3 regions of the Micromonospora citrea genome follow, and region 3 is predicted to be linked to each of the others. Evidence: riboswitches for the same ligand, from Rfam matches in the RefSeq annotation. Region 3 holds a riboswitch; each other region holds the start of a gene.
What was found. A riboswitch is a leader RNA that binds a small molecule or an ion and turns the genes downstream of it on or off. The one in region 3 is predicted to bind cobalamin.
Positions count from the first base shown of each region.

Region 1: linked by a shared signal. The riboswitch ahead of cobN (cobaltochelatase subunit CobN) and the one ahead of GA0070606_RS13035 (ABC transporter substrate-binding protein) in region 3 are both predicted to bind cobalamin.
Region 2: linked by a shared signal. The riboswitch ahead of bluB (5,6-dimethylbenzimidazole synthase) and the one ahead of GA0070606_RS13035 (ABC transporter substrate-binding protein) in region 3 are both predicted to bind cobalamin.

Region 1 covers NZ_FMHZ01000002.1:891,271-901,022, reverse strand. The annotation lists gene GA0070606_RS04335 (MFS transporter) at 1-369, shown strand, start outside; gene GA0070606_RS04330 (serine hydrolase domain-containing protein) at 402-1,850, opposite strand; gene GA0070606_RS04325 (sensor histidine kinase) at 1,961-3,103, shown strand; gene GA0070606_RS04320 (response regulator) at 3,096-3,752, shown strand; cobalamin riboswitch at 4,096-4,225, shown strand; gene cobN (cobaltochelatase subunit CobN) at 4,533-8,201, shown strand; partial or broken gene GA0070606_RS04310 (VWA domain-containing protein) at 8,198-9,752, shown strand, end outside.
Region 2 covers NZ_FMHZ01000002.1:3,252,060-3,261,811, forward strand. The annotation lists gene GA0070606_RS14910 (Rieske (2Fe-2S) protein) at 1-676, opposite strand, end outside; gene GA0070606_RS14915 (hypothetical protein) at 1,150-3,138, shown strand; gene GA0070606_RS14920 (helix-turn-helix domain-containing protein) at 3,296-4,936, opposite strand; gene bluB (5,6-dimethylbenzimidazole synthase) at 5,483-6,112, opposite strand; cobalamin riboswitch at 6,149-6,342, opposite strand; gene GA0070606_RS14930 (EamA family transporter) at 6,505-7,458, shown strand; gene GA0070606_RS14935 (crotonase/enoyl-CoA hydratase family protein) at 7,506-8,267, shown strand; gene GA0070606_RS14940 (dihydrolipoyl dehydrogenase family protein) at 8,264-9,739, opposite strand.
Region 3 covers NZ_FMHZ01000002.1:2,842,523-2,852,274, reverse strand. The annotation lists gene GA0070606_RS13050 (ABC transporter permease) at 1-19, shown strand, start outside; gene GA0070606_RS13045 (ABC transporter ATP-binding protein) at 16-1,197, shown strand; gene GA0070606_RS13040 (ABC transporter ATP-binding protein) at 1,194-1,958, shown strand; cobalamin riboswitch at 2,164-2,344, shown strand; gene GA0070606_RS13035 (ABC transporter substrate-binding protein) at 2,374-3,387, shown strand; gene GA0070606_RS13030 (FecCD family ABC transporter permease) at 3,393-4,460, shown strand; gene GA0070606_RS13025 (ABC transporter ATP-binding protein) at 4,460-5,227, shown strand; gene GA0070606_RS13020 (hypothetical protein) at 5,271-5,636, shown strand; partial or broken gene GA0070606_RS33275 (response regulator transcription factor) at 5,816-6,199, opposite strand; gene GA0070606_RS13010 (hypothetical protein) at 6,429-7,133, shown strand; gene GA0070606_RS13005 (PrsW family intramembrane metalloprotease) at 7,188-8,774, opposite strand; gene GA0070606_RS31925 (hypothetical protein) at 8,771-9,256, opposite strand; gene GA0070606_RS13000 (hypothetical protein) at 9,356-9,752, shown strand, end outside.

The sequences.
Region 1 (9,752 bases), 2.0 Mb from region 3:
CGGCACCGGCACGTGCTGACGTGGTCGATGGCGGTCACCGCCGGAGCGCCGATGCTCCTGGTCGTCGCGCCGCACCGGGTCGCCGCCGTGACCGTCGTCGTCAGCACCAGCGCGGCGTTCGCCGTCCTCAACGTGGCCGCGCTGTCGCTCCGGCAGCGCCTTGTGCCCGGCGACCTGCTCGGCCGGGTGGTCGCCGCCTCCCGGGTCCTCACCTACGGCTGCACCGCGCTGGGGGCGCTCGCCGGCGGCGCGCTGGCCGCCGGCCTGGGCCGGGACGCGCCGTTCCTGCTCAGCGGCGCCGTCGCGGTGGCCGCGACGGTCTCCTGGAGCGTCGCGTCCCGGCCGTCCCCGCCGGCCGACCCGGCCTGACGGAGGCGCGACCGGCAGGGCCGTGCCTGTCGTCAGCCGCGCCCGCGGCGTCCGAGCCCGACGAGCCGGGCCACGAGGACGGCGGCGCAGCCCAGCGCCGCGGCGACGAGCAGCCCCATGAACGTCGGATAGATGTACGCCACCTGGAGCCAGGCGACGTCGCGACCCCGGTAGAGCCAGCCGACCACCCGGTGGATCGAGGCGAGCAGCAGCGACGGCGCCAGCAGCGGAAGCAGGCGCACCAGCGTCCAGGGGCGTACCGGGCGACCGGCGGCCCAGCGGCGCGACCGGAGCACGCCCCGGCCGGCGAGCACGGCGGCGGCGACCGCCAGCACCAGCAGCACGGCGTCGACGGCCACGAGCGGTCTGCCGGCGGAGGGCGCCGGCGTTCCCTCGATCAGCGCGACGAGCCGCTCGGCGAGGGCCGACGCGTGTCCGTACGCCAGCCCGGTGTTCGCCATGACCGCGATGCCGTGGCCGGACGCGGGCAGCAGCGCCTGGTACGCCGTCGAGGTGAACAGGTCGCCGCTGTGCGCGATCATCGGCGCCCCCGACGCGGTCCTCTCGACGAACCAGCCGAGGGCGTAGGAGTCGGAGACCGCCGAGGGGCGGTGCAGCGTGGCGAGGCCCGCGGGCGAGACGATCGCCGTGCCGTCGGGGCCGCGACCGCCGTTGCCGTGGGCGATCAGCCACGCGGCCATGTCGTGCGCCGAACTGAGCACCCCGCCGGAGCCGTTGCCGAACGCCGGCGGCTCGGGCAGGGCGACCGGCCTGCCGAGGATCATGAGGTGGCCACGCGCGCTCGACGGCAGCTCGCGGGCCACGTCGAGGGTGTGGCTGTCGGTCATGCCGAGCGGCGCGAAGACCCGCGTTCGCAGGTACTCGTCGAACGGCAGGCCGCTGACCACCTCCACCAGCCGCGCGGCCACCTGGAAGTTCGGGTTGTGGTACTCCCATCTCGTGCCGGGGTCGGCCGCCAGCCGCGCGGTGCGCATCCCCGCCACGGACTCCCGCAGCGAGGCCGGTTGCCGCCTGCTGAACGCCGGGAACGTCGTGTCCGACATCCCGGAGGTCTGGTCCAGCAGTTGCCGTACGGTGATCCGGGCCGCCCGGGGGTCGTCCATCGTGAACTCAGGCAGGTGCCGCCGCACCGGGTTGTCGAGTTCCACCCGGCCCGCCTCGACCAGTTGCAGCACGGCGAGGGCGGTGAACGACTTGCTCACCGACGCCACGGCCATCGGGGTGTGCGCCGTGACCGGGTCACCGGCGGGGGTGCGGCCGTACCCGGCGGCGTGCACGACCTCGGTCGCCCGGGTGACGGCGACCGCGACGCCGGGCAGGCCGGTCTCCTCGCGGTACTCCTTGACGAGGGCGTCGACGGCGGCGGCGTCGATCCCGGTCGGAGGGCCGACCGGCGGTGCCGGGGTCGGCGCGGCGGCGAGCGCCACCGTGCCGGCCAGGACGAGAAGTCGCGTGATCATGATCGGAGTCTCGGCCGCCGGGGCGTCCCCGCACATCGGACCGCGGTCGGGAGCGGGCATCGGACCGTGGTCCGATGCCCGGCGCCGCCGTCCGTGGATACGGTGTCCCGGTGGTCACCTGGGGACGGCTCGGGCCGCGGCGGCTGACGGCGCTCGACGCGCTGGTGGGGGTGGCCCTCGTGCTCCTGACGGCGGTCCGGACGCCCGCGCCGCTCGCCGTGGGCCTGGCCCTGCTGTGCGGGTCTCCGCTGGCCCTGCGCCGGCGCCGGCCGGTGCCGGTGCTCGTCGTCGTGGCGATCGCCGGCTCGGTGGCGGCCGCCGTCGGGACCGCCGGTGAGGCCGTGGTGTTCGCGATCGCGTACGCGCTGTGGCCGGTCGCCCTGTCCGCCCCCGCCCGGCGGGCCGTGCCGGCGCTCGTCGGGGCACTCGCGGCCGTCACCGCCGGGGCGGTCGTCGGCGCCACGGTCCCCGGGCTGCCGGTCGTCCCCACCCCCTCTGGGCAGGAGTCGTTCACCGCCACCCCCGCGCCGGTCCTGCTCTACGCCGCGACCGTCCTCGCCGGATCGTGGGCGCTGGCCCGCGCGGTACGCGCCCGGCGACGGCACGCCGCCCAGGTCGCCGAGCTGCGTGCCGATCGGGCGGTGGCCGAGGAGCGGCTGCGCATCGCCCGCGACATCCACGACGTGGTCGGGCACAGTCTCAGCCTGATCGCGATGAAGGCCGCGGTCGCCAACCACCTCGCGGAGAGCCATCCGGGGCAGGGGCGGGCCGCGCTGGCGGCGATCGAGCGGGTCAGCCGGGCGGCGCTCGACGACGTCCGGGTCGTGCTCGGCGCCCTGCGCGACCCGGCCGACACCGCGCCGAGCTTCACCGAGCTCGACCGGCTGGTCGAGGACGTCCGCGCCGCCGGGGTCGGCGTGGACGTCGACCGGGCGGCCGACCTGTCGCGGGTGCCGGCGGCCGTGCGGGCCTCGGCGTACCGCATCGCGCAGGAGGCGCTCACCAACGTGCTGCGCCACGCCGGCCCGGCCCGCTGCCGGCTGACGGTCGCCACCGAGGCGGGGGAGCTGGTGGTCGCCGTCGTCGACGACGCGCCGAGGGTACGCGCCGCGGGGCCGCCCGGGCACGGCCTGCGGGGGATGCGCGAGCGGGCGGCGATGCACGGCGGCACCCTGACCGCCGGCACCGAGCCCGGTCGCGGCTTCGCCGTCCGTGCCCGGCTGCCGTTCACCCCGACGGTGTCCGATGAGTGAGCCGGTACGCGTGCTCCTGGCCGACGACGAGGCGCTGTTGCGCGGCACCCTCCGCCTACTGGTCGACGCCACACCCGGCATGACGGTGGTGGCCGAGGCGGGCACCGGACGCGAGGCGGTCACGTTCGCCGGGACGCACTCGCCCGACGTGGTGCTGATGGACATCCGGATGCCGGAGCTGGACGGCATCACCGCCACCGCTGCGGTCACCGCGCTGCCGGACGCGCCCCGGGTGCTCGTCCTCACCACGTTCGACCTCGACGAGTACGTGTACCGGGCGCTGCGCGCGGGGGCGAGCGGCTTCCTACTCAAGGACACCCCACCCGTACGGCTGCTCGACGCGATCAGGGTGGTCGCCGCGGGCGAGGCGCTGCTGGCGCCGAGCGTCACCCGCCGCCTCATCGCCGAGTTCGCCCGGATGCCGGCGGCGCGGCGGGCCCCGAACCGGCTCGACGGGGTGACCCCGAGGGAGCGGGACGTGTTGACGTTGATCACCCGTGGGCTGTCCAACGCCGAGATCGAGCAGCACCTGCACCTCAGCCGGGGCACGGTCAAGACGCACATCGGCCGGTTGATGACGAAGCTGGCCGCCCGCGACCGGGCGCAACTGGTGATCGCCGGCTACGAATCGGGCCTCGCCGAGCGGTGAGCGGCGACACCGTCCGCCGTAAATGTCGCGGTGTCCCGGCGGCGACGCGCGGTCGTCGGCTGAGCGTCGCGCCACGCCTGGTGGGAAGGGCGGACCGGTCCCGACGAGCCGACCGGGCCGGGCGGCGGGCGGCCCGATCCCCGGCTGGTCGGGACGCCTTTCCCGGGCCACGGAACCGGGCCGTCGCGAATCGTCAGGCAATCGACCGACGACATCGTGGAAAGGCGTCCCACCGAATGGCCGATCGTCGGCGCTCGATCGGTCGCCGCCTCGTCGTGGCCGGATGGGGTGACGTTGACCGGCGGCCCGGGGGTGTGGCAGCATTCGCGGCCTGACGGCAGTGAAGGAAGCCGGTGCGATTCCGGCGCGGTCCCGCCACTGTCACCGGGGAGTGATCCCCCCTCGTGAGTCACGGCCGTGCGTGTGCGGTTGGAAGACCGGGGGTGAGCGTCGATCCGGGAGCCAGGATACTTCGGCCGTCGGGAGTGACCCCAGGGCGTGGACACCCGAGGAGGACCCGATGACGCACCGCGTCTCCGCCATCGACGATCATCGTCGCACCGTGCCCGGCCGCGCCAGCGCGCCGGCGAGCACCCGTCGCCCCGCAGCCGCCGCCGGCCGCCGCGTCGCCCGTTCCTGACGCCCGCACCGGGCCGCGCCACCCCGCCGGCCCGCCGCTGAGCCGTTTCCCGGCCCGCCGGCACCGCTGAACCGCGCCCACCCCTCGCCTCGCCCCGGTCGTCCCCGCGCCGACCCGGGCGTCACTCTCCGGAGCCGTCCGTGCGCATCCTGCTGCTCTCCACCGCCGACACCGACCTGCTCGCCGCCCGCGCCAGCGGCGCCGACTACCGGCTGGCCAACCCCGCCCGGGTCGCCGCCGACGCCGTGCCCGCGCTGCTCGACGGCGTCGACCTCGCCGTCGTACGCCTGCTCGGCGGCCGGCAGGCGTGGCCGGACGGGCTGGCGGCGGTGCTCGCCTCCGGCGTGCCGACGGTCGTGCTCGGCGGCGAGGCCGTGCCGGACGCGGAGCTGATGGCGGCCTCCACCGTGGCCTCCGGGGTCGCCACCGAGTCCCTGGCCTACCTGGTCGAGGGCGGGCCGGAGAACCTCGCGCAGCTCGCCCGCTTCCTCTCCGACACGGTGCTGCTCACCGGCGAGGGGTTCGCCCCGCCCGCGCCCACCCCCACGTACGGCATCCACGGCGACCGCCCGGCGCGCCCGGACCGGCCGACGGTCGGCATCGTCTTCTACCGGGCCCACGCCCTCGCCGGGAACACCGGCTTCGTCGACGCCCTCGCCGACGCCGTCGACGCGGCCGGCGGCGACCCGCTGCCGATCTACTGTGGCTCGCTGCGCGGCCTGACCACCGGCGCGGGACCGCTGGGGCTCTTCGCCCGCTGCGACGCGCTGCTGGTCACCGTGCTCGCCGCCGGCGGCACGGTCGCCGCCGACGCCTCGGGCGGCGGCGACGAGGACGCCTGGGACGTGGGCGCCCTCGCCGCCCTCGACGTGCCGGTGATCCAGGCGCTCTGCCTCACCAGCACCCGCGAGCAGTGGGCCGACAGCGACGCCGGGCTGTCCCCGCTGGACGCCGCCATGCAGGTGGCGATCCCCGAGTTCGACGGCCGGATCGTCACCGTGCCGTTCTCGTTCAAGAAGATCGACGCCGACGGTCTCTCCAGCTACGCCGCCGACCCGGAGCGGGCCGCCCGGGTCGCCGGCATCGCCGTGCGGCACGCCCGGCTGCGGCACGTGCCCAACGCCGAGAAGCGGCTCGCCGTCGTGCTCAGCTCGTATCCGACGAAGCACTCCCGGGTCGGCAACGCCGTCGGCCTGGACACCCCGGCCTCGGCGGTCCGGCTGCTCGCCGCCCTGGCCGAGGCCGGCTACGACCTCGGCGACGCCCCGGCGCCCGACGACGGGGACGCGCTCATCCACGCCCTCATCGCCGCCGGGGGACACGACGTCGAGTGGCTCACCCCGGAACAGCTCGCCGCCGCCGAGGCGCGGGTGCCGGGGGAGACGTACCGGCGCTGGTTCGCGCAGGCGCCCGAGGAGCTGCGGGAGCGGATGCTCGCCCACTGGGGGGAGCCGCCCGGCGGGCTCTACACCGACGGCGGCGACATCGTGCTCGCCGGGCTGCGCTTCGGCAACGTGGTGCTGCTGATCCAGCCGCCGCGCGGCTTCGGCGAGAACCCGATCGCCATCTACCACGACCCCGACCTGCCGCCGAGCCACCACTACCTGGCCGCGTACCGCTGGCTGGCCGCACCCGCCGCCGACGGCGGGTTCGGCGCGGACGCCGTGGTGCACCTGGGCAAGCACGGCACCCTGGAGTGGCTGCCCGGCAAGGGCCTCGGGCTGGCCGCCGACTGCGCCCCGGACGCCGTCCTCGGCGACCTGCCGCTGGTCTACCCGTTCATCGTCAACGACCCCGGCGAGGGCACCCAGGCCAAGCGCCGCGCGCACGCCGTCGTCGTCGACCACCTGGTGCCGCCGATGGCCCGCGCCGAGACGTACGGCGACCTGGCGAAGCTGGAGCAGCTCCTCGACGAGTACGCCACCGTGCAGGCGCTCGACCCGGCCAAGGTGCCCACCGTGCGGGCCCAGATCTGGGACCTGGTGCGCGCCGCCGAGCTGCACCACGACCTGCACACCGAGGACATGCCCGCCGCCGACGACTTCGACGACTTCGTGCTGCACCTCGACGGCTACCTGTGCGAGGTCAAGGACGTGCAGATCCGCGACGGACTGCACGTCCTCGCCGCCGCGCCCACCGGCGAGCCCCGGGTCAACCTCGTGCTCGCCGTGCTGCGCGCCCCGCAGGTCTGGGGCGGCGCCCGCGCCCTGCCCGGCCTGCGGCAGGCCCTCGCCGCCGCGTACGGGCTGGACGAGCAGGCGCTGCTCGCCGAACCGGGGCGACGGCTGGCGCTGCCCGAGGCGCTGACCGACACCGTCGACGGGCCGGCCGGCACCGCCGCCGACGCCGTCGACCTGATCGAGGGCCTCGCGCGCCGGCTCGTCGTCGGCATGGAGACCCTCGGCTGGGACGCCGACGCCGTCGACGCGGTGGTCGAGGAGGTCGCCGGCCGGGCCGTGCCCGACGCCGCCGCCGTCCTCCGCTTCGCCGCCACCGAGCTGGTGCCCCGGCTCGACCGCACGACCGACGAGATCGACCGGGTGGTGGGCGCGCTCGACGGGCGGTTCGTGCCGCCCGGACCGTCCGGCTCGCCCACCCGGGGCCTGGTCAACGTGCTCCCCACCGGCCGGAACTTCTACTCCGTCGACCCGAAGGCCATCCCCAGCCGCAACGCCTGGGACGTCGGGGTCGCCCTGGCCGACTCGCTGCTCGCCCGGCACCTGGCCGACACCGGCGGGTACCCGCGCTCGGTCGGGCTCACCGTCTGGGGCACCAGCGCCATGCGCACCCAGGGCGACGACGTCGCCGAGGTCCTCGCCCTGCTCGGCTGCCGCCCCACCTGGGACGACCGGTCCCGGCGGGTCACCGGCGTCGAGGTGGTGCCGACGGCGGAGCTGGGCCGGCCCCGCGTCGACGTGACCGTACGCATCTCCGGCTTCTTCCGCGACGCCTTCCCGCACGTGGTCGCGCTCATCGACGACGCGGTGCGGCTGGTGGCGGCCCTCGACGAGCCCGCCGAGGAGAACTACGTCCGCGCCCACGTCGCCGCCGACCTCGCCGAGCACGGCGACGAGCGGCGGGCCACCGCCCGCGTCTTCGGCTCCAAGCCGGGCGCGTACGGGGCCGGGCTGCTGCCGCTGATCGACGCCCGCAACTGGCGCAGCGACGCCGACCTCGCCGAGGTGTACGCCGTCTGGGGCGGCTACGCCTACGGCCGGGGGCTGGACGGGCGGGAGGCGCGCGCCGACATGGAACGCTCCTTCGCCCGGATCGCCGTGGCGGTGAAGAACCAGGACACCCGCGAGCACGACATCGTCGACTCCGACGACTACTTCCAGTACCACGGCGGGATGGTGGCGATGGTCCGCCACCTCACCGGCGCCGCCCCGGCCGCGTACGTGGGGGACTCGGCGATGCCGCACGACGTGCGCACCCGCACCCTCGGCGAGGAGACCCGCCGGGTGTTCCGGGCCCGGGTGGTCAACCCGAAGTGGATCGCCGCGATGCGCCGGCACGGCTACAAGGGCGCCTTCGAGCTGGCCGCCACCGTGGACTACCTGTTCGGCTACGACGCCACCGCCGGCGTCGTCGACGACTGGATGTACGAGCACCTCGCCGCCGCGTACGTCTTCGACGAGACCACCCGGGAGTTCCTGGAGCGGTCGAACCCGTGGGCGCTGCGCGGCATCACCGAGCGGCTGCTGGAGGCGGCCGACCGGGGCCTGTGGGCCGAACCCGAGCCGGCCACCCTCGACCGGCTCCGCGAGACGTACCTGGCCAGCGAGGGCGACCTGGAGGAACGCTCATGACCACCTACCCGTTCAGCGCGGTGCTGGGCATGGACGACATGCGGCTGGCCCTGCTGCTCAACGCCGTCTCACCGGCGATCGGTGGGGTGCTCGTACGCGGCGAGAAGGGCACCGCCAAGTCCACGGCCGTACGGGCCCTGGCGGCGCTGCTGCCGCCCGTCGACCGGGTGGCCGGCTGCCGCTTCGCCTGCGACCCGGCCGTCCCCGACCCGTCCTGCCCGGACGGCCCGCACCCGGCCGGGTCGGCCGCCGAGCGGCGTCCCGCCCGGCTGGTGGAGCTGCCCGTCGGCGCGGCCGAGGACCGGGTGGTCGGCTCGCTCGACCTGGAGAAGGCCCTCGGCGAGGGCGTCCGCGCCTTCGAGCCGGGCCTGCTCGCCGCCGCCCACCGCGGGGTGCTCTACGTCGACGAGGTCAACCTGCTCCACGACCACCTCGTCGACCTGCTCCTCGACGCCGCCGCGATGGGCCGCTGCCACGTGGAGCGCGAGGGCGTCTCGGTCAGCCACGCGTCCCGGTTCCTGCTGGTCGGCACCATGAACCCGGAGGAGGGAGAGCTGCGCCCCCAGCTGCTGGACCGGTTCGGGCTCACCGTGGAGGTCGGCGCCAGCCGCGACCCGGCCGTACGCGTCGAGGTGGTCCGCCGCCGGCTCGCCGCCGACGCCGATCCCGCCGGCTTCGCCGCCCGCTGGGCCGACGCCGACGCGCAGGTCGCCCGCCGGGTCGCCGCCGCCCGGGCGAGGCTGGAGCGGGTGCGGCTGCCCGACGCCGCGCTGCGCCGGATCGCCGAGGTGTGCGCCGCGTTCGACGTGGACGGCATGCGCGCCGACATCGTCACCGCCCGTACCGCGCTGGCGCACGCCGCGTGGCACGGCCGGGACGCGGTCACGGTGGAGGACGTCCGGGTCGCCGCCCGGCTGGCGCTGCCGCACCGCCGGCGGCGGGACCCGTTCGACACGCCCGGCCTGGACGAGAAGCGCCTCGACGAGGCCCTGGACCGGGCCGGCGACGACGACCCCGACGACGACCCGGGCGGGTCGACCGGCCCCGGCGGCCCGGGCCCCGGCCCGGCGGGCGGCGGTTCCGGCGGCCCGGGCGGAGGCGGCAGCGCCCCGGACGACGGCGACGCCGACGGTTCCGCGCCGGCGGCGGGTGCCGGCGGGCCGCGCGGGGCCACCGACGCACCGGGCCTGGACGGCGACACGGGCCGGGACGGTGGCGACGGCACGTGGCCGGACCGGCCCGGCGGACGCGGGACCGACTGGCCGGACCGGCCCGGCGGCGAGGGCGACTGGCCGGACCGGCCCGACGGCGGCGATCCCGCGCCCGGGCGGGACACCCCGGCCGGCCCGCGCGGCGCCCGCGGGGGAAACCCGGACGAGGACGCCCCCACCAGGGCGCGGCCGGGTGACGCCGGACAGGCCGTGGCCGTACCCCGGCAGGGGCTGAAGGCGCGGCTGCTCACCGCGCCCGGGGTCGGCGACGGGGTGCCCGGCCGACGCTCCCGCGCCCGCACGGGCCGGGGCCGCACCACCGGGGCGCGCGTGCCGGCGG
Region 2 (9,752 bases), 410 kb from region 3:
CCTGGGCGAGCGGGCCGCTCTGGTGCGGGCACCGCTCCAGCATCACGGTGACCTCGTCGCCGTGCCGATACAGGATCACCGAGACGTCGTCGATCTCCCGGGTGATCAGCTTCCGCTGCGGCAGGGCTGCCATGTCGGCGAGCGCGTGCCAGCCGTCGCTCATCCGGTGCAGCTCGGAGATGCTCTGGTTGACCTGCGCACCCTGCTTGTACGCCAGGTGCCCGCCGATGTAGGCCCCCATGCTCGCGGCGCTGAGCCCGAGGAAGCCGAGCGTACGGCCGAGGTTGTGCCGGCCGGACAATCGGGCGGCGACGGAGCCGGCGTAGAACACCAGACCGACGCTGTTGGAAGCGGCGTGCACCAGGCCGATCCGGCGCTGGTCGCGGGCGAGGGCCGCCCAGTCGTTGAGCCCGGCCACCGCCGCCGGCAGGGCGCTGACGGTGCCGACCGCGCACAGCGTGGTGGCCGCCCGACGCTGCCCCGGCAGCACGTCCAGCACGGCGGTGCTGATCCACGCGCCAACCGGCACCTGCACCATCGCCGGATGCAGCGGGTGCCCCAGCCAGACGCCGTGCAGCAGGTCCCTGACCCGCTGCGGACGGAGGGTCGCCTGGACGGCACGCTGCAGCCGGTCGCCGATCCGGTCCAGCCCGGAGGCCTGCTCGATCTTCGTCATCAGTGCTCGCACCCGTACCGACTTCCCGGCAGGAGCGACCGCAAACCGGTCCCCGGTGACGGATCCGCAGCCGTACGTGACAAGGCCCCTCCCGGCCCACAACCGGGCGCGCGGTGCCGGGCGACGGGGCTGCCGGTGCTCGCCGCCGGGGTCCGGTCTCGATTCCGTGGCATGGCAGCACCGGCGAGCACTCAGCGCTGACGCCCGTCGGCGGGAGTGTCGACGGCCAGGGTTCGGACCCGTCCAAGCGACCGGACCGCTGCCTGTCCCGGTTTGTTCAGGCCCAGGTACCGGGGTTGCTCGGGACTGTCCCGACCGCTGTCTGCACTTCCGGGACGTGGGCGCGGACAAGTGTCATGGGACGCGTGGGTGCTGGCCGAGCTGCCATTCCCCCACCGGTCCGGGAACGAGACGGGCCGCCCTGCCGGCCAGGCGGCAGGTGACCACGGCAGGCGTGACCTGAAGGAGCAGCGATGAGAAACAAGCACGAGCGGTGCCGCCCTGAGCGGAGCGGATGGCTGTTGGCGCAGTGGATGACGGTGTTGCGTCGTCGGCTGGTGCCGATGGTGGCGGTGGTCGCCGTCGCAGCGGGTCTCCTGCTGGCCGCACCGGCCTCTGCGGCGGCCCCCGATCCGAACGAGCGCCCGGCAGCGGGCCCGACGCCTGGCCCGGCCGACGCCGGCGACCCGATGGGGCGAGCCCGGCGGCTGCTCCTGCAGCTCGGCTACGAGGTCTCGGCCCTGGGGTCACCGGACCCGGATGACCCGAACTACCAGAGGAAGATCATCGCCAACCAGGTCATGAAGAGGGTCCAGGCCTGGGTGGAGGATGGCAAGACGAGCTTCGGTTGGAAGGACGTCTACGTCGCAGTCCAGGACGCCGAGGAGATCTACCGCAAGTCGCAGAAGAGTCTTGAGAGGTTGAAGGGCAAGCTCAAGAAGTCCGAGCGCAAGCTGCGGAAGCTGACGGAGGCTGCGCGGGACACCACGCTGTCGCCGAAGCAGCAGGCCAAGGCTGAGCGAAACCTGAAGCGGGCAAGAGCGAAGCATGCCGCAGCACGCCGGGCGTACCTCAAGACCAAGGCCGCGATCGCCGGCGGCGAGGACGACCGGGAGATCAAGGATCTGAAGAGCCAGGTTCGGGATCTGAAGCGTGACCTGGCCAAGGCCAAGCGGAAGCGCGCTCTCCCCGTCGCCCAGCGGAGGCTGGAGGAGAGGCTCGACGCCGCGCAGAAGAAGCTGGACGAGGCCAGGGCGGCGAAGGCCGATCGCGACCGCCGCCAGGACGGCGACGACTCTGACTCCTCCGGCACCACGGCCCGTCCCCCGAAGGGGCCGAAGGGGTCGCCTACCGGTGAGACGAAGGCAGGGCCGGACCGATCGCAGTCCGTCGGACCCGGGGGACCGCGCCCGGGCCGCTTCAGGCTCTGGCCGCGTGGCACCCGGACCGACAGCGGTGCGGCGGAGCTGATCGGTCAAGGCGTCGCCGAGGAGATCCGCGCTCGCGGCCGGGTGGAGGACGAGAAGCTGCTGGCACGCGCGAAGGAGGACCCGGCACTGCGCAAGCGCATCATCGACGACTACCGCGAGTACCCCCGGCGCAGCCCGTGGGAGAAGACCATGCGCGACTTCGACACCTCGAAGGGTTTCCGGCAGACCGAGGCCCTGCGGATCGGTCCAGAACTGATGACCTACCAAGAGGCCGAGGACATTGCGAACCGGTCGAACTCCGACCCGGCGTACCAGCAGGCCCGCAGGGACTGCGGCGGCTACGACACCTGCGTCAAGGAACGCACCCGCAAACTCCGCGAACAAAACACCAAGCTCAAGAAGCAGGCCGACCGATCCAACAACGACCCCGCATACCAGCAGGCCCGCAGAGAGTGCGGCGGCTACGACACCTGCGTCAAGGAACGCACCCGCAAACTCCGCGAACAAAACACCAAGCTCAAGAAGCAGGCCGACCGATCCAACAACGACCCCGCATACCAGCAGGCCCGCAGGGACTGCGGCGGCTACGACACCTGCGTCAAGGAACGCACCCGCAAACTCCGCGAACAAAACACCAAGCTCAAGAAGCAGGCCGACCGATCCAACAACGACCCCGCATACCAGCAGGCCCGCAGAGAGTGCGGCGGCTACGACACCTGCGTCAAGGAACGCACCCGCAAACTCCGCGAGCAGCGGGCCGGTGTCGGCGACGGTAGGCCCGACACGAGGAAGACGAACGGCAGCAGGACCACCACGAAGAAGACCGACGCCCCCGCGAAGACCACCAGCAGCGACAGCAAGCACCGGCAGGCGTACGAGCAGGCCAACCGGGAGTGCGGCGGCTACGACACCTGCGTGAAGGAACGCACCCGCAAGCTCCGCGAGCAGAACGCGGACGCAGGCGACGGCGGGCGTACCACGAAGAAGGCGACCGGCAGCAGGACCGGGAAGAAGACGGGCAGCAGGAAGTAGTACGCAAGCACCTGGAGAACGGCACGCGCGCGGCCCGGACCGACCGGGCGAAGCCTTCGGAGATCAGGAGTACGGAGTGGGCGTGCACACCGTCGACGCCGTCCGCGCGTCGGACCTGGATGCGGGCCGCCGGGCCGAGGGCTTCGACCGCGGAGGGCTACGGTTTGAAGAGGAACACCTGCACGTCGTCGTTGAAGCACGGCACCTGGGCCACGGCGGTACCCGCGGTCCGGCCCCCGTCGATCGGGCCGATGCACATCTTCGGCGCGGTCGCGGCATGCAGCCGGTAGCCCCGGCCCGCGTTCGTCTGGACCGGTTCGAGGATGAACCGCTGGTCCGGGCGGCTGCAGTAGCGGCGCGGCGCCAGCAGCACCCCGTCGGCGGTCGATGGTTCGCCGTTCGGATCGGGGTCGACCTGCAGGCATCCGCCGCCCCCGGACGGGTGCGCCCAGTAGATCTGGTAGGTGTTCGCTGCGACCTTCCGCAGCTCGCTGGTGGCGGGCTGGGCCTCGGCACAGGGAACGAGGACGGCCACCTCCGGCCGGTCGTTCCCGGGCTCCGGACCCACGCCCACGCAGAACGACTTCCCGGCGGTGGCCGCTGGCATCATGCGGTACTTTCCGGGCGCGGGCAGCGCGGTGGCCGCCCTCGTCGGCGACACCCTGGGCGGACTCGGCGCGGTGCTCGTGGGCGCCGGCGCGGCGCTGCTCGGCCGAGGGCTGGGGCTGGGGCTGGATGTCTTCACGCCGGCATCTTCCGACGGCAGGTGTTCCTCGGCGCCGGGCCCGACCGTCTGCTCAGCGCGCACGTCCGCCGGACCGTCACCCCTGTTGGATTCGCGAAGTGTCCGGACGGCCACGCCGGCGGCCACCAGGACCAGCACGGCGACGAGCATGCCGAGGATGCGCCTCGGCCAGCCGGCCCGGAAGGCCAGTGGCGGCACAAAATCCCGCAGACCCAGCGGCTCGGCAGTTGCGGTCGGCTTGCGGTGCAGTCCCGACCAGGTGGCGTCGCGCCGGTTCTTCACGGCCGTCGCCAGCGGCCCTTCCGAATAGGTGGGGAGGCGGACCGGCTTGTCCACGCTCGGGGCCGACCTGCCCCCGGCCGGCTCGGGCCGCGCCTCCGTCGGGTCGGGTCTGTGGGTCGAGTCTGTCCCCGGGCGCTCGCTCGCGGTAGACGAACCCGGCTCGGCGGCGTCCCGGTGCGGCTCGCTGGTGGGTGTTTCGACGGCAGTTGGCTCGACGCCGGTTGACGTGCCGTCAACCGGCTCGGCGGTCAGCCTCGCGGCACCAATGAGGTCCGGGTCGCCGCCGGTCGCCGCCTCCAGCCGCTCCCCGCCGCCGCGTTCCCAGCCAAGCACCTGCGAGAGTTCGTCCGGTAAGGGAGGTACCTCGTCGAGTAGTCCCCACGGCGGGCGAACCCTCGGCTCGTCGACGGATGAGCCGGCGGCAGCCTTGCCCGCGGCGTCAGTGGCGGCGACCGGCTCGGGTTGGCCCGCCATGGCTGCGGCAAGCCTCTTGCGCACCGTGATCCAGCCGTCCACCGTTTCCTGGTCACCGCCGCAGGCCCGGACGAAAGCCGCGACCAGCTCCTCTCTCGGCAGGGTGGCTCGGCCCAACGCCGTGTTCAGCGTGCTGTGCGGCAGCACGTCGCCGGCTTCCCGCGCCTTCCTCGAAACCTGCCGGATGGTCAGTCCGGACCACTGACGTAGCGCGCGCATCTGGGCCACGAACTCGGCCGCTGACCCGACGGCCTGTGGATCAGGCGCCCGGCCGGCGGTGGGCTGCTCGTTCGCCATCGACCGATCCTCCCCCGCGCGTAGGTCCAGCGCGTACAGCCGCGCCGCCCGATTCAAGCCGATCAGTCAACGGATCGCTACCTCGTCAGGATCAATTCAGAACAATCCTCAATAGACAGGACCACATACTCGGACGTGACCAGTTCTCGCGAACCACGGCACGCAGCGGTTCGTCGCGACGGCGGGACGATCTACCCGGCGCGCTGGCCACGGGGCGGCCGGCCACGCACGTCCGGCCCCTGCCAGCCACCGGCGTGGTCCCGTACCGTCCGGCGGCCGCTGGACAGCGACAACCTCGCCGACCCTCCACAGACGATGGGACAGCGGGCGCTGACGATTCGAACCGCGACCGCGCCGCCCGTAGCCGGCCGCCCGGTGCACCGCCCGCTCGAAAACTGGACACCGCCAACACCCACGCGAAGCGAACCCAGGATCCGGACAACTTCCCGGAACAGTGGCCCGGGTACGTCCGTACGTCCCGGAGGCCACTGTTTCCGGGAATCGCGCCGCCACCCGCCCGACGGCGCGGTGCGGGGCGCGGGGGTGTCAGAGGGTCGGTCGGGTCCAGCGGTCGTGGTGGATCGCCTCGGCCAGCGGGCGCTTCTGCCGCCAGCCGTGCCGGGCCAGGTCGGGTACGCGCTCGAAGTGGGTGACCGGGCCGACGCAGAGCCACGCCACCGGCCGGACGCCGTCGGGGATGCCGAGCAGGTCGGCCAGCCACGGCTCCCGGTAGAACGACACCCAGCCGACGCCCAGCCCTTCGGCGGTCGCGGCCAGCCAGAGGTTCTGGATGGCGAGGCAGGCGGAGTAGAGCCCGGTGTCGGCGATGGCGTGCCGACCGAGCACGGCGGGGCCACCCCGGGCCGGGTCGTAGGTGACCACCACCGAGAGGGTCGACTCCAGCACGCCGTCGATCTTGATGCGGGCGAACCGTTCGGCGGCCTCCCCGTCCAGCGTGGCGGCGAACGTGGCCCGCTCGGTGTGCACGTGCTCGTGGAACCGGCGCCGCAGTTCCGGGTCACGGACGACGATGAAGTCCCAGGGCTGGGAGTAGCCGACGCTCGGCGCGGCGTGTGCCGCCGCGAGCACCCGGTGCAGCGTCTCCTCGGGCACGGGCGCCCCGGTGAACTGGGCGCGTACGTCCCGGCGGAGGTGGATGACGTCGTAGAGATCCAAGGCAGGCTCCCGCTGCGCTCGGCCCACGCCCCGGGCGTGGGCACCTGACGCGAGGCCGGTCTTCGGACTCCCGGATCGACGCCTGGCCGTCCGCCTTCCCAGCCCGTCGGGCCAGTGGCTGCGCTCTCGCGCGTGGACGGTGGCTCCCCGGTCACCGCGGCGGGCCCGTGCCGGATTCGCACCGGCTTCCCGATTCTCCCCGCTCGCGCGGGGCACCTCACATGATCGTGCCGCCCGGCATGGTAGCGGGACCCGCCGCGCACCACCGACGGCCGGGGCGCACCGGACCGGCGCCGCCGACAGCCGGCGAGCCAGAACCCACCGGCAGCGATCGCCGGGTCGGCGTGGAAATCCGGTCGCGGCGCGCGCCGTCGCCGAGCACCGTGGTCCGGGTGTACGCGCTCGCCTCCCGCCCCCTGCCGGCCGGGCACCCGGCTGCCCGCCTGACCGTCGCCCTCGGCCGACCCCGGGCCGTGCCTCCGCCGCTGCTGATGCTGCTGGGCATGCTCTCCACCCAGGTCGGGGCGGCCGTCGCCAAACAGCTCTTCGGCAGCACCAGTGCCGGCGGAACGACCACGCTGCGGCTCGGCTTCGCCGCGCTGATCCTGCTGCTCGTGGCCCGGCCCGGGCTGCGGCTGGGCTGGCGCGCCGCCGGCCTGGTCGGTGCGTTCGGGCTCAGCCTGGCGCTGATGAACCTCTCCTTCTACGCGGCCCTGCAACGCGTGCCGCTCGGCGTCGCCGTCACCATCGGCTTCGCGGGGCCGCTGCTGGTCTCGCTCGCCGGCAGCCGCCGCGCCGCCGACGTGGCGTGGGCGGCCCTGGCGGGCGGCGGGGTGCTGCTGATCAGCGGGCTGGGCGGTGCCGGGCTGGACGGGGTGGGGCTGCTGCTCTGCGCCGCCGTCGCGGTCGGCTGGGCCGGGTACGTGCTGCTCGGCAAGGCGGTCAGCGCCCAGGTACCGGGCAGCCGGGGCCTCGCGCTGGGGATGGCCGTCGCCGCGCTGGCGGTGCTGCCGTTCGGGGTCGCGGACGGCGGCGCGGCGCTGCTCGATCCGTGGACCCTCGCGCTGGGCGTCGCGGTGGCCCTGCTGTCGTCGGTGCTGCCGTACTCGGCGGAGCTGGCCGCGCTGCGCCGTATGCCGGCCCGGGTCTTCGCGGTCCTGCTCAGCCTGGAGCCGGCGATCGGCGCGCTGGTCGGGCTGGTCCTGCTGGGCGAACTGCTGGCCTGGTCGCAGGCGCTCGGGGTGGCCTGTGTGGTCGGCGCGGCGCTGGGCGCGACCCTGGTCCGGGGCAGTTCCACCCCCGAGGAACGCGACGCGCCCCGGCGGAATGGGCCACGCGCCCGGTGAGCTGAGGGCCCTGGCGCCGCCGACACCGCCGGGGGCATGCTGTCCCGATGGGCGTACGGGTCGAACGCGACGGGCCGGTGACCACGGTGATCCTGGACCGGCCGGCGGCGCGCAACGCGGTCGACGGGCCGACGGCCCGGGCGCTGGCCGACGCGTTCCGTGCCTTCGAGGCGGACGCCGGCGCGGCGGTGGCCGTGCTCTGGGGCGCGGGCGGCACGTTCTGCGCCGGGGCCGACCTGAAGGCCATCGGCACGCCGAGCGGCAACCGGGTGGAGCCGGAGGGGGACGGCCCGATGGGTCCGACCCGGATGGCGCTCGGCAAGCCGGTGATCGCCGCGATCTCGGGTCACGCGGTGGCGGGCGGGTTGGAGCTGGCGCTCTGGTGCGACCTGCGGGTCGCCGAGTCCGACGCGGTGCTCGGGGTGTTCTGCCGGCGCTGGGGGGTGCCGCTGATCGACGGGGGGACGGTCCGGCTGCCCCGGCTGATCGGCGAGAGCCGGGCGATGGACCTGATCCTGACCGGCCGGCCGGTGCCGGCCGAGGAGGCGTACGCCATGGGGCTGGTGAACCGGCTGGTCGCGCCGGGCGAGGCGCGGGCGGCGGCCGAGCGGCTGGCGGCCGAGATCGCCCGGCACCCGCAGACCTGTCTGCGCAACGACCGGGCCGCCGTGCTGGCCGGCGCGGGCCAGCCGGAGCCGGTGGCGCTGGCGACGGAGCTGGCGTACGGGATGGACTCGCTGGCCGCCGACGCGGCGGTCGGGGCGGCCCGGTTCGCGGCCGGGGCCGGCCGGCACGGCGCGGCGGTCTAGCGGAGGTTGCGCAGGGCGTCCTCGATCGCCCGGTGGAACGTCGGGTACGCGTAGATCATGTGCCGGAGCCGGCTGAGCGGCACGGCCGCGTGCACCGCCACCACCAGCCCGGAGAGCACCTCGCCACCGGCCGGTCCGACCGACGTCGCGCCGATCAGCACGCCCTGGTCGGCGTCGGCGACCAGCTTGACGAAGCCCTCGTTGCCGCTGCGGTGGATCCAGCCCCGCGCCGACGACGGCAGCTCGGCCAGGCCGACCTGCACGTTGACGCCCCGCTCGCGGGCCTGCCGCTCGGTGAGGCCGACCGCGCCGACCTCGGGGTCGGTGAACGTGACCCGGGGCAACGCCCGGTAGTCGGCGCGCGGCACCGCGCCGGCGGACCCGCCCGACCCGGTGGTACCCGACGCGCTGACCGCGCCGGCCGCGCCGCCCGTGACGCGGGCGGTGCCGCTGGCGTCCGGCCCGCTGTCGGCGCGCCGGACGTGGTCGAGCACGTCGGCGACGACGATCCCCGCCTGGTACATGGCGACGTGGGTGAACGCGCCCTCGCCGGTGACGTCGCCGACCGCCCAGATCCCCTCGGTGACGCGCATCCGGTCGTCGACGGCCAGGTACCGCTGGCCGGCGTCCGATCCGACGCTGTCCAGGCCCAGCTCGTCCAGGTGGGCCCGGCGGCCGGTGACCACGAGCAGCCGCTCGGCGGTGAACTCCGCCCCGCCGGCCCCGTGCAGGGTGAAGCCGCGCCCGTCGTGGCGGACCCGCTCCGCCCGTACGCCGGTGTGGATCTCGACGCCGTCGGCGCGCAGCGCGGCGGCGGCCACCTCGGACGCCTCCGGCTCCTCGACGGCGAGCACCCGGTCCGCCGCCTCGACGACGGTGACGCGGACCCCGAACCGGGCGAAGACCTGGGCCAGCTCCAGGCCGATCGCGCCGCCGCCGAGCACCAGCAGCGACTCGGGCAGCTCCTCGACCTCGATCGCCTGGCGGTTGGTCCAGTACGGAGTGTCGGCCAGCCCGTCGACGGGCGGCACGGACGGCTTGGTGCCGGTGCCGAGCACGATTCCGTGCCGGGCCCGGAAGACGCGGTCGCCCACCCGGACCCGGCCGGGGCCGTCGAGGCGGGCGCTGCCCCGGACGAACCGGCCGCCCTTGCCGGTGAAGCGTTCCACCGCCACCGTGTCGTCCCAGGTGTCGGTGGCCTCCTCGCGGATCCGCTTCGCCACCGGCGCCCAGTCGGGCCGGACCTCGGCGGCGCCGGCGAGCCCGTCGATCCGGCGCGCCTCGGCGATCGCGTTGGCCGCCCTGATCATCATCTTGCTCGGGACGCAGCCCCAGTAGGGGCACTCCCCGCCGACCAGGTCGCGCTCGACGCCGACGACGGTCAGCCCGGCCTCGGCGAGCCGTCCGGCCACCTCCTCGCCGCCGACTCCAAGCCCGACCACGACCACGTCCACCAGTTCCGGCTCCGCCATCCCGCCAGCATTC
Region 3 (9,752 bases):
AGCGGAGCTGAACCTGTGACCACCACCCGCGACCACCGCGCCACCACCGTCGCTGCCGGGCGCGCCGTCGCTGCCGGTGCCGCCGACGGCACCGTCGCCGCTGCCGGACCCGCCGGTGGCGCCGCCGACGGCCTCACGGCCGGGCCCGCCGACGCCGCTGGGCCCGCCGACGCCGCTGGGCCCGCCGACGCCGCCGGGGCCGCCGACGGAGCCGACCGCGCCGCCGTCGACCCGCGTCCCGCACTGCTGGACGTCGACGGGCTGACCGTCCGCTTCCAACTGCGCGACGCCGTGGTGCACGCCGTCACCGACCTGCGCCTGACCGTCCGCCCGGGCGAACTCCTGGCCGTGGTGGGGGAGTCCGGCTGCGGCAAGTCGGTGCTCGCCCACGCCCTGCTCGGCCTGCTCCCCGGCAACGCCACCGTCTCGGGTCACGCCCGACTGTCCCCGCCCGGCGGGGAGCAGATCGACCTCGCCGGCTGCACGGAGCGTCGGCTCGCCCGCGCCGTGCGCGGTCGCGCCGTCGGGCTGGTGCCGCAGAGTCCCGCCACCGCGCTGACCCCCGTACGCACCGGCCGGCGGCTGCTGGTGGAGACCCTGCGCGCCCACGGGCACGCCCGGCGGGACGCGCCCGCTGCCGCCGAGCGGCTCGCCGCCGACGTCGGCCTCGACCCCGCCGACCTCGACCGCTACCCCCACGAGCTGTCCGGTGGCATGGCGCAGCGCCTCGCCACCGCCCTGGCGCTCGCCCCCGACCCACCGCTGCTGCTCGCCGACGAGCCCACCACCGGCCTCGACCGGCCCTTGGTCGACCACACCCTCGACCTGCTGCGACGCCGCTGCGACGCCGGCTCCGCCGTCCTGCTCATCACCCACGACCTGGCCGCCGCCCGCCGGGTCGCCGACACCGTCGCCGTGATGTACGCCAGCCGGATCGTGGAGCGGCGGCCCACCGGGGCGCTGTTCGACGCGCCCGCGCACCCCTACACCGCAGGCCTGCTCGACGCGCTGCCGGAGCGGGCGTTCCGTCCCGTGCCGGGGCACCCGCCGATGCTCACCGACCTGCCCGCCGGCTGCGCCTTCGCACCGCGCTGCGACCGCGCCACCGACATCTGCCGTACGCCGCCCGCCCCGGGCACGGACGGCCCGGAGCACGTCGCCTGCCACCACCCGCTGCCGATCGGGGTGCCGGCATGACCACCACCGACGGCGTGGACGTCGCGCCGGGCACCACCGGCGGTACGGCCACCGCACCGAGGACGACCTGCGATGCGCGCACCGTGCCGAGCACGACCGTCGCCGCCCTCGCCGCCCACGAGGTCACCGTCTCCTACGGCCGGCAGCGCGTCCTCGACCGCGTCGACCTGCGCGTCGATCCCGGGGAGACGGTCGGGCTGCACGGGCCCTCGGGCAGCGGAAAGTCGACCCTGGCCCGGGTCCTCGCCCTGCTGCACGCCCCCGACGCGGGGCACGTCTCCCTCGACGGCCACCGGGTCGCCGGCGTCCGTCACCGGCTGCCGGCCGCCGTCCGCACCCGGGTGGCGATCCTGTTCCAGTCTCCCCGGGCCGCCACCGACCCACGGCTCAGCCTCGCCGACATCGTCGCCGAACCGCTCCGCGCCACCGGTGTGCCGGCGGAGCAGGCGCGGGCCCGGGCGGCGGAGCTGGCCGACCTCGTCGGCCTCACCCCGGACCTGCTCGCCCGTCGCCCGCACGCCGTCAGCGACGGACAGCTGCAACGGGCCTGCCTCGCCCGGGCGCTCGTGCACCGGCCGGCGTACCTGCTCTGCGACGAGGCCACCGCCATGCTCGACGCCTCCACCCAGGCCCACCTCGCCGCCGTCATCACCGACTACCAGCGCGAGCACGGCGCCGGAGTCCTGCTCATCACGCACGACCCGGCCCTGATGGCTCGCTGGGCAACCCGGGTCGTCGACCTTCCGCCCCCGGGAACCTGAACGGCCCCCCGCCACCTGTCGGCTGTCCGCCACCTGTCGGCTGTCCGCCACCCGCCGCCGTCGCGCCGGTGCGCCTGGCAGACGCCCGTCTGTTCGGTCGGGTCGGTCCTGGCGCCTCGCCGCAGCGCAGCATCCGGACAGTGTCCACAATGGACGGCGGCTCGCGCATGGCATTCGTCACCGTGGCGTCCGGGCCGGGTGCGGGCTAGGGTGACGTTGCCGTGGTGTTCGGGAAGCCGGTGGAAGACCGGTGCGGCCCTCGCCACTGTGATCGGGAAGTTCGCGGCCCTCGTCGTCAGAGGTCACTGGGCGTTCAACGCCTGGGAAGGCCGGCCACGGACGCACCTCCCGTCAGCCAGGAGACCGGCCACGGCACTGCGATGACCCGTCCACGAGGTGCTGGAAGGCGGTCCCGATGCGCGTGCGCGCTGTGCGGTCCACCCTGTCCCGGCGCGTTGCCGCGCCACTGTCCGTCCTGCTCGTCATGCTCGGCGGCTGTGCCACGGGCGATCCCACCACGACGCCCGGAGTGTCCGCCGCAGAGGTCGCCCTGACCAACTGTGGTACGCCGATCGCCGTCGCCGCACCGCCCCGACGGGCGGTCACCCTGAACCAGCCCGCCACCGAGATCATGCTGGCGCTCGGGCTGGCCGACCGCATGGCCGGCACGGCGTACCTGGACGACGCGATCCTGCCCGAGTACGCCGCCGCGTACGCCTCGGTGCCGGTGCTGTCCGGGACGTACCCGGCGAAGGAGAAGCTGCTGGAGGCGGAGCCGGACTTCGTCTACGCCTCGTTCCAGAGCGCCTTCGGCGACGAGGGCGTCGGTGACCGCGCCGCGCTGGCCGGGCTCGGCATCGGCACGTACCTCTCACCCGCCGGGTGTCCGACGCAGCACCGGCCGGGAAAGCTGACGATCGAGGACGTGTTCGCCGAGATCCGCGACGTCGCGGCCGTCTTCGGGGTGCCCGAGCGGGCCGAGCAGCTCATCGCCGACCACCGGGCGCGGATCGCCGCCGCTGCCGCCGGCCTTGGCGGAGCGCGGGACCTGTCCGTGCTCTGGTGGGACGCCGGCACCGACGCGCCGAGCGTGGGCGCCTGCTGCGGCGGCCCCAACATGATCATGTCAGCGGTCGGGGTCGACAACGCGTTCGGCGACCTCTCCGGCGGTTGGGCCGACACCGGCTGGGAGAGCGTCGTGGAACGCGACCCCGACGTCATCGTGCTGGTCGACGCGACCTGGGACCCGGCCGCCGCGAAGAGGGCGTTCCTGGCCCGGCACGCGACTCTCCGGCACCTGCCCGCGGTGGCCGGCCAGCGGTTCGTCGCCATCCCGTTCTCGTCCACCACCGCCGGGGTGCGGGCGGTGCTCGGCGCCGAGGCCCTCGCCGCGGGAGTGACGCGGCTGCCCGGCGGAGCGGGCCGCTGACCACCGTGGTCCGCCGTGTCGCCGGCGCGCGCCGTACGGCCGCGCCCCGGTCCAGCCATCCCGCCGGCACTGTCGCGCTGCTGGTCACGTTGCTGGCGGGCCTGGTGGGGTCGATCAGCGTGGCCGTCGCCCTCGGGCCGGCCGACATCCCCGTGTCGACGGTCTGGGCGGTGGTGACCGACCGCCTGGGCCTGGCCCACGCCGATGTGCCACCCCTGCGCGAACACATCGTCTGGCGGCTGCGCCTGCCCCGGGTGCTCGGCGCCGGCGTCGTCGGGGCCGGACTGGCGGCCGTCGGCGCGGTGATGCAGACCGTCACCCGCAACCCGCTGGCCGACCCGTACCTGCTCGGGGTCTCCTCCGGCGCGTCGCTCGGCGCGGTCACGGTCCTCGTCCTGGGCGTCGGCGGCGGGGTCGCAGCGCTCACCGGGGGGGCCTTCAGCGGAGCGCTGGCAGCGTTCGCGGTCGTGGCCCTGGTGGCCGGGCGGCGAGCCGCGCTGGCGCCCACCCGGGTGGTGCTGGCCGGGGTCGCCGTCGCGCAGCTCTGCGGGGCGGCGACGTCGTTCGTCATCATCTGGGTCGCGAACCCGCACGCCACCCAGAGCATCACCTTCTGGCTCTCCGGCTCGCTGGCCCGCGTCGACTGGGCCGCCCTGGCCTGGGCGGCGCCGGTCCTGGCCGCCGTGCTCACCCTGGTGGCGGCGTACGCCCGCGCGCTCAACGCCTTCGCCTTCGGTGAGGACGCGGCGGCCACCCTCGGCGTGCCCGTCGCTCGGGTCCGGTGGCTGCTGCTGGTCGCCACCGCGCTGCTTACCGCGGCGCTGGTCGCCGTCAGCGGCGCGGTGGGTTTCGTGGGGCTGATCCTGCCGCACGCCGCCCGGTTCCTCACCGGCGCCGACCACCGGCGCCTGCTGCCCGTCGTCGTCCTCGCCGGCGCGATCTTCCTGATCTGGGTGGACACCGCCGCGCGGACCCTGTTCGCGCCCCGGGAACTTCCGGTCGGGGTGCTCACGGCGCTGCTCGGGGTGCCCGCCTTCGTGGTGCTGCTGCGCCGCCGGAAGGTGGGCGACTGATGCTCACCGTGACCGAGGTGTCCTGGTCCGTCGCGGCCCGGCGGATCCTCGACGACGTCACCTGCGCGGCGCCGCCCGGCAGCCTCGTCGGGCTGCTCGGCCCCAACGGCTGCGGCAAGACCACCCTGCTGCGGATCGTCGCCCGACTCACCGCGCCCGACGGCGGGCGGGTCACCGTCGGTGGCGAAGACGTCGCCGCCCTGCCCCGGGCCACGCTGGCCCGGCGCGCCGCGCTGCTCGCCCAGCACGCCGACACCGACCTGGACCTCACCGTCCGCGAGGTGGTGCTGCTCGGCCGCATCCCGCACCGCCGCTCGCGGTGGTCGGACAGCGACGCCGACCGTGCCGCCGCGGCCGACGCGCTGGCCCGGGTGGACCTCGACGGGTACGCCGACCGCCGCTGGCACACCCTCTCCGGCGGCGAACGGCAGCGGGTCCAGTTGGCCCGCGCGCTCGCCCAGCAACCGTTCCTGCTGCTGCTCGACGAGCCCACCAACCACCTCGACATCGGTCACCAGTTGCACCTGCTGCACCTGGTTCGCCGGTCCGGGGTCACCACCCTGGCGGCGCTGCACGACCTCAACCTCGCCGCCATGTTCTGCGACACGGTGGTCGTCCTGGCCGCCGGGCGGGTCGTCGTCGCAGGCCCGCCCGTCGAGGTGCTCACCCCGGCGCTGCTCGCCGACGTGTACGGCGTCCGCGCCGACGTCGCGACGCACCCGACCACCGGGCGGCCCGCCATCACCTTCCACCCGCCCGCGTCGTGACCGGCACGTGCCGCCCGCGCGACCGGGGACCGAGGAGCCGTCCATGACCGCCGCACCTGGCTGCCTGGTCACCGTGTGTCGGGACTGCTGCTGCGGCAGCGCCCGCAAGCACCCCGCCGTCGACCACGACGCGCAACTGCGGCGGCTGCGCGCCGCGCTGCGGGCGCCTCATCGGGTACGGGTCAGCGTCTGCCTCGACCTCTGCGCGCAGTCCAACCTGGTCGTCGTGCACCCCGCGCCGGCCGCGCGGCGCGCCGGCGCCCGGCCGGTCTGGTTCGGTCTGGTCCTGCACGACTCGGTGGTCGACGACATCGCCGCCTGGGTGCGGGCCGGCGGTCCGGGCGTCGCGCCGTTGCCCGCCGCCCTGGGACTGTCGGTGGTCACCCCGAAGTTCCGGGCGGGCGGGTGAGGCGTCCGGGCCGCCGCCGAGGCCGCCGTCGAGGCCGGCGTGCCGCCGAGGCCGGCGTGCCGGCGTGCCGTCCGCCGTCCGGCGTCCGGCGGACCGGATCGAGCCGCCGAGGCCGGCGCGCCGTCCACCGGCCCCGGTGGATGGCGGGTGGCGCGGCGGCTGATCGGGTCGGGGTGGCGTCAGGCTCGGCGGCCACCGGCGCGAGATCGGCGGACCGGGTGGGCCGCGTCCCGTCGGCCGCTGCCGAGATAGCGCAGCACGGCGATCACCCGCCGGTTGTCGCCGGTCGTCACCGGCAGGTGCAGCTTGTGGAAGATGCTGTTGATGTGCTTCTCGACCGACCGCTCGGTGATCACCAGTTCCTCCCCGATGCCGGCGTTGGACCTGCCCTCGGCCATCAGCCGGAGCACCTCCAGCTCGCGCGGGGCGAGCCTGCCCAGCGGGTCGTCGCGGCGGCGACGGGCGAGGATCTGGCGGACCACCTCGGGATCGAAGACGGTCCCGCCGGCGGCGACCCGGGTCAACGCGTCGAGGAATTCGCCCACCTCGCCCACCCGGTCCTCGCGCGGCAGCTCGGCGGCCGGGAGCTGATCTACCCGTGCGTCTCCCGTTACCGGACGCCGCGCCTGGTGCTGGACCTCTGACAGGTGGCGGTCGCACGGCTGGCCGGTTCGGTCCCGCGTTCGTGGGGCGAACCGGTCAGGGGAGGCGGCCTGCCACCTTCGGCGTACTGTCCAAAAAGGTCGGTCACGGCCGGTGACAGCGAACTGCGATCCTTGGCACAATCGCCGCATGACACTGCCGCCGCGGCCTGGTGCACCCGACTTCGCGGGTGAGGCCGCGCAGAACGCTGGCCTCCGGACGCCGGCCCCGCCGCAACGTAAGACGGCGATCGTCGTCGGAGTGGTCGCCGCAGTGCTGATGCTGTGTCTCTGCGGGGTGTGCGCTGTCGTGGGCGGGGTCGTCGCGTTCTCCGATCGCGGGGACGTGTCCGAGGTGGCCAGCGCCGACGACTACTCGACCGATCCGACACCGACGGAGAGGCCGTCGCCCGACGATTCCACCTCGTCGCCGGTCGACCCGCCGGAGACCACGGAATCCGTCCCGGATCCGCCGGCCAGGATCGGGCAGTGCATCGTCGTCAACGAGCAGGGCGACTTCCTGGGGATCGGCAACTGCAACGGCACCCGGGGCACCTATCGCGTGCTGTCCGTCGACTACTCCAGAGGGCAGTGTGCCGACCCGGATTCGCCCTACATCACCGAGGACGGCTATCGCCTCTGTCTTGAGCTTCACCTGGTGCGCAACTACTGCTACAAGATCCCGAAGAAGGGTTGGATCGTCGGCGCCGTGAAGTGCGAGGCGCCCGGCACGGTGTGGATCATCGACATCGTCCCCGGCGCCAAGGACGACAGGCAGTGCACGCGGGAGAAGCGGTGGAACCGTTGGTACCGGTTCACGAACCCCACCGTCGTCTACTGCGTCATGAAGTACTGACGGGGCCGCCGCCGCGGCGCGGGCGATGAGTCGGCGGCGGGGGCCAACCGCAGCTCATGGTGCGACCTGGGCCGGATGACGCTCGCCCCGCCGCGACGCCGAGGGGGCGTCGGGGGCGGGCGCCTCGGTCTTCAGCTCGAGGATCAGTTGCCGCAGTGCCTCTTCGGTCGACGGCGGCTGCGGCTCACCCCGCTCGCGCCGCCAACGGGCAAACGCCAGGTCAAGTTGCGCGGCATGCAGGCGTTTGATCCGCCTGTACGCGGCAGGGCTCTCCCACAGCAGCGTGTGGAGCCGCATCATGAACCGGCGCGGTGCGTCGAGGAGTACCGAGACCTCGGCCGGAGTGACCGCGCCCGTCGGGTCGGCCGCCTCGGCCCGCAGTTGCCGGTGCAGCGACCTCGTCTCCCGGCGCAGCGCCAGGACGACGAGGAAGAGCAGGACGGCGAAGGCCGGGCCCTTCAGGACGAGCAGGTTCACCGGCTGCGCGACGAACAGTTGGATCGTCGGATCGTCCGACTCCCAGTAGAAGTGGCCCATCGCGCAGATGTCCCAGACCAGATGGGCGGCGACGGCGAAGGCGAAGCCGCTGGCCGCGCACGTCACCCGCCGCGGCCAACTGTTGAGCTGCGTGGCCAGTCCCACCCCGGCGCCGATGATCCCCGTGTACGTGGCATGGCTGACCAGCAGCCCGGTGACCTGCCGGTACCAGTGCTGGTAGAGCACGGCGTCGAAGTTCTGCGTCATGTAGGATATCGACTCGGCGAACTGGAAGCCGAGGCCGACGCAGGCGCCGACGACGATGCCGCCGAGCATGCCGTCGACCCGTCGCCAGGCGAGCAGCACGACCGCCGCGACGCCGGCGCCCTTGACGAGTTCCTCAGGGAACGCGGCGGCGGCCGAGTGGGCGATGATCGTCGCGGTGCCCGGTGGCACCTCCGCCGTGACGACGGTGTGCAGCATGACCTCGACCATCTGGGAGAAGTACGAGGCGACGAGGAGCCCCCAGGCGAAGGCCACCAGGATCAGCCACCACGGTGGCCTGCGGTTGCGCTGCATGCGGCGGAACGTCCACAGCGCGAACACGGTCGTGGGAACGCTCAGCAGCGCGCCCCGCCAGGCTACGGCGACCGACAGGAGCACGCTGAGCGCCATCAGGATCGCCGGTACGACGAACACCAGCGCACCGCCGATGGCGCAGGCCAGGAAGCGGGTACGCCGGGAGTTGCTCCGCGCGGAGACGATCGCCGCGACGGTGACGGCGGCGCTCGCGGCCAGCAGGGTGATGCCGATGCCCACGAGGTTGATCGCACCGAAGATCCGCAGATCGTCGTCGTCATCGCGGACCACGGCGACGAATGCCGCGGCGGCGATCAGCGCGAGCAGGGCCCCGCCGATCGCGACGACGGCTCCGAGGCGGTCGAACCGGTACGCCCCGGGCGTCTCCGTCGTCGTCGTCGCCACCGTCGCTGCCGGCGTGGCCGCACCGCCGTGGGCCGGCGCGGCGGGCTCCTCCGGGTGGCCGGCGGCTTCGGCCGGGTCGGCCGGCGGCGGGGGCACGGCCGGCTGCGCGGCGGCTTCGGCCGAGTCGGCCGCCGGCCGGGGCACGGCCGGCTGCCGTGGCGAGGAATCGTCCTCGGTCATCGCTCGATCTTCACGTGCACCCAGGCGAGCACCTCGACGACCTGGTCGTTCTCCACGGCGGCCAGCACGAACTGGTAGTTGCCCGGGGGCGCGGCGGACGTGGCGCTCAACGGCACCGGGTTGGTGCGGAGTTCCTCGAGACCCGACAGGTCGACACTGTTGGTCCGGTAGCCGGTCGCGTCGTGCCATCTGGCCCGCACGGATTCCCGGGAACCGGACTCGACCGTCCGCGCACCCACCGTGGCAGCCGGAACGAGCTGCCCGCCCTGGAACCTCGATCGCGGGGTTTCGGAGACGCGGCCGGTTGCCGGATCGTACGCGTGGAACCGGATCGGCAGCGGAGTCGAGCGTTGCGGCGTGGTCGGCCACGACACGGCGGCGACGACCGCTGCGGCGAGGAGAACGAGCGCCGCGACCAGGCCGAGAAGCCGCATCACGAGGACCGGCGTGGGGGCCTCTCCAGGCTCGGATCGGTCTGGCATCGGCGTCTCCCATCAATCCGAGTAACCGTGACCCGGTCCTGCGACGATCCATGTAAATATATTCGAGATCGACGATGACACCCGGAATCGGGGGCGGCCGTGCTTCTCCAACTCCTGGCCGACGGCGTACCCATCGACTGCGGCGGGATGGGTGACGCTCTGACCGGCTGCTACGGCAGGCTTCCCGCGGTCGGCATCGCGGCGGCCGCCGTGTTGGCCGGTGCCGGCGTTCTCGGTCCCGTCCTGCTCGCAGTCCTGCTTCCGCAGCTTCTCAACACCATCGCGGGCGTTCCGACGGGGGACGGCACCCCGGATGATCCCCGCGAGGGCGCGTCCCCGACCGGGGAACCGGCCGATGCCCGGATCGTCTCGGCCTCGCTGGCGAACGCCGACGTGTTTCGCGCCGCCAGGTCCGCCGGCACGGAGCCGGACGAGCCGGCGGTGCTGGTGCTGAGGTACCGGCCGGACTTCGACAGGCGCGACTTCGACCGCAAGG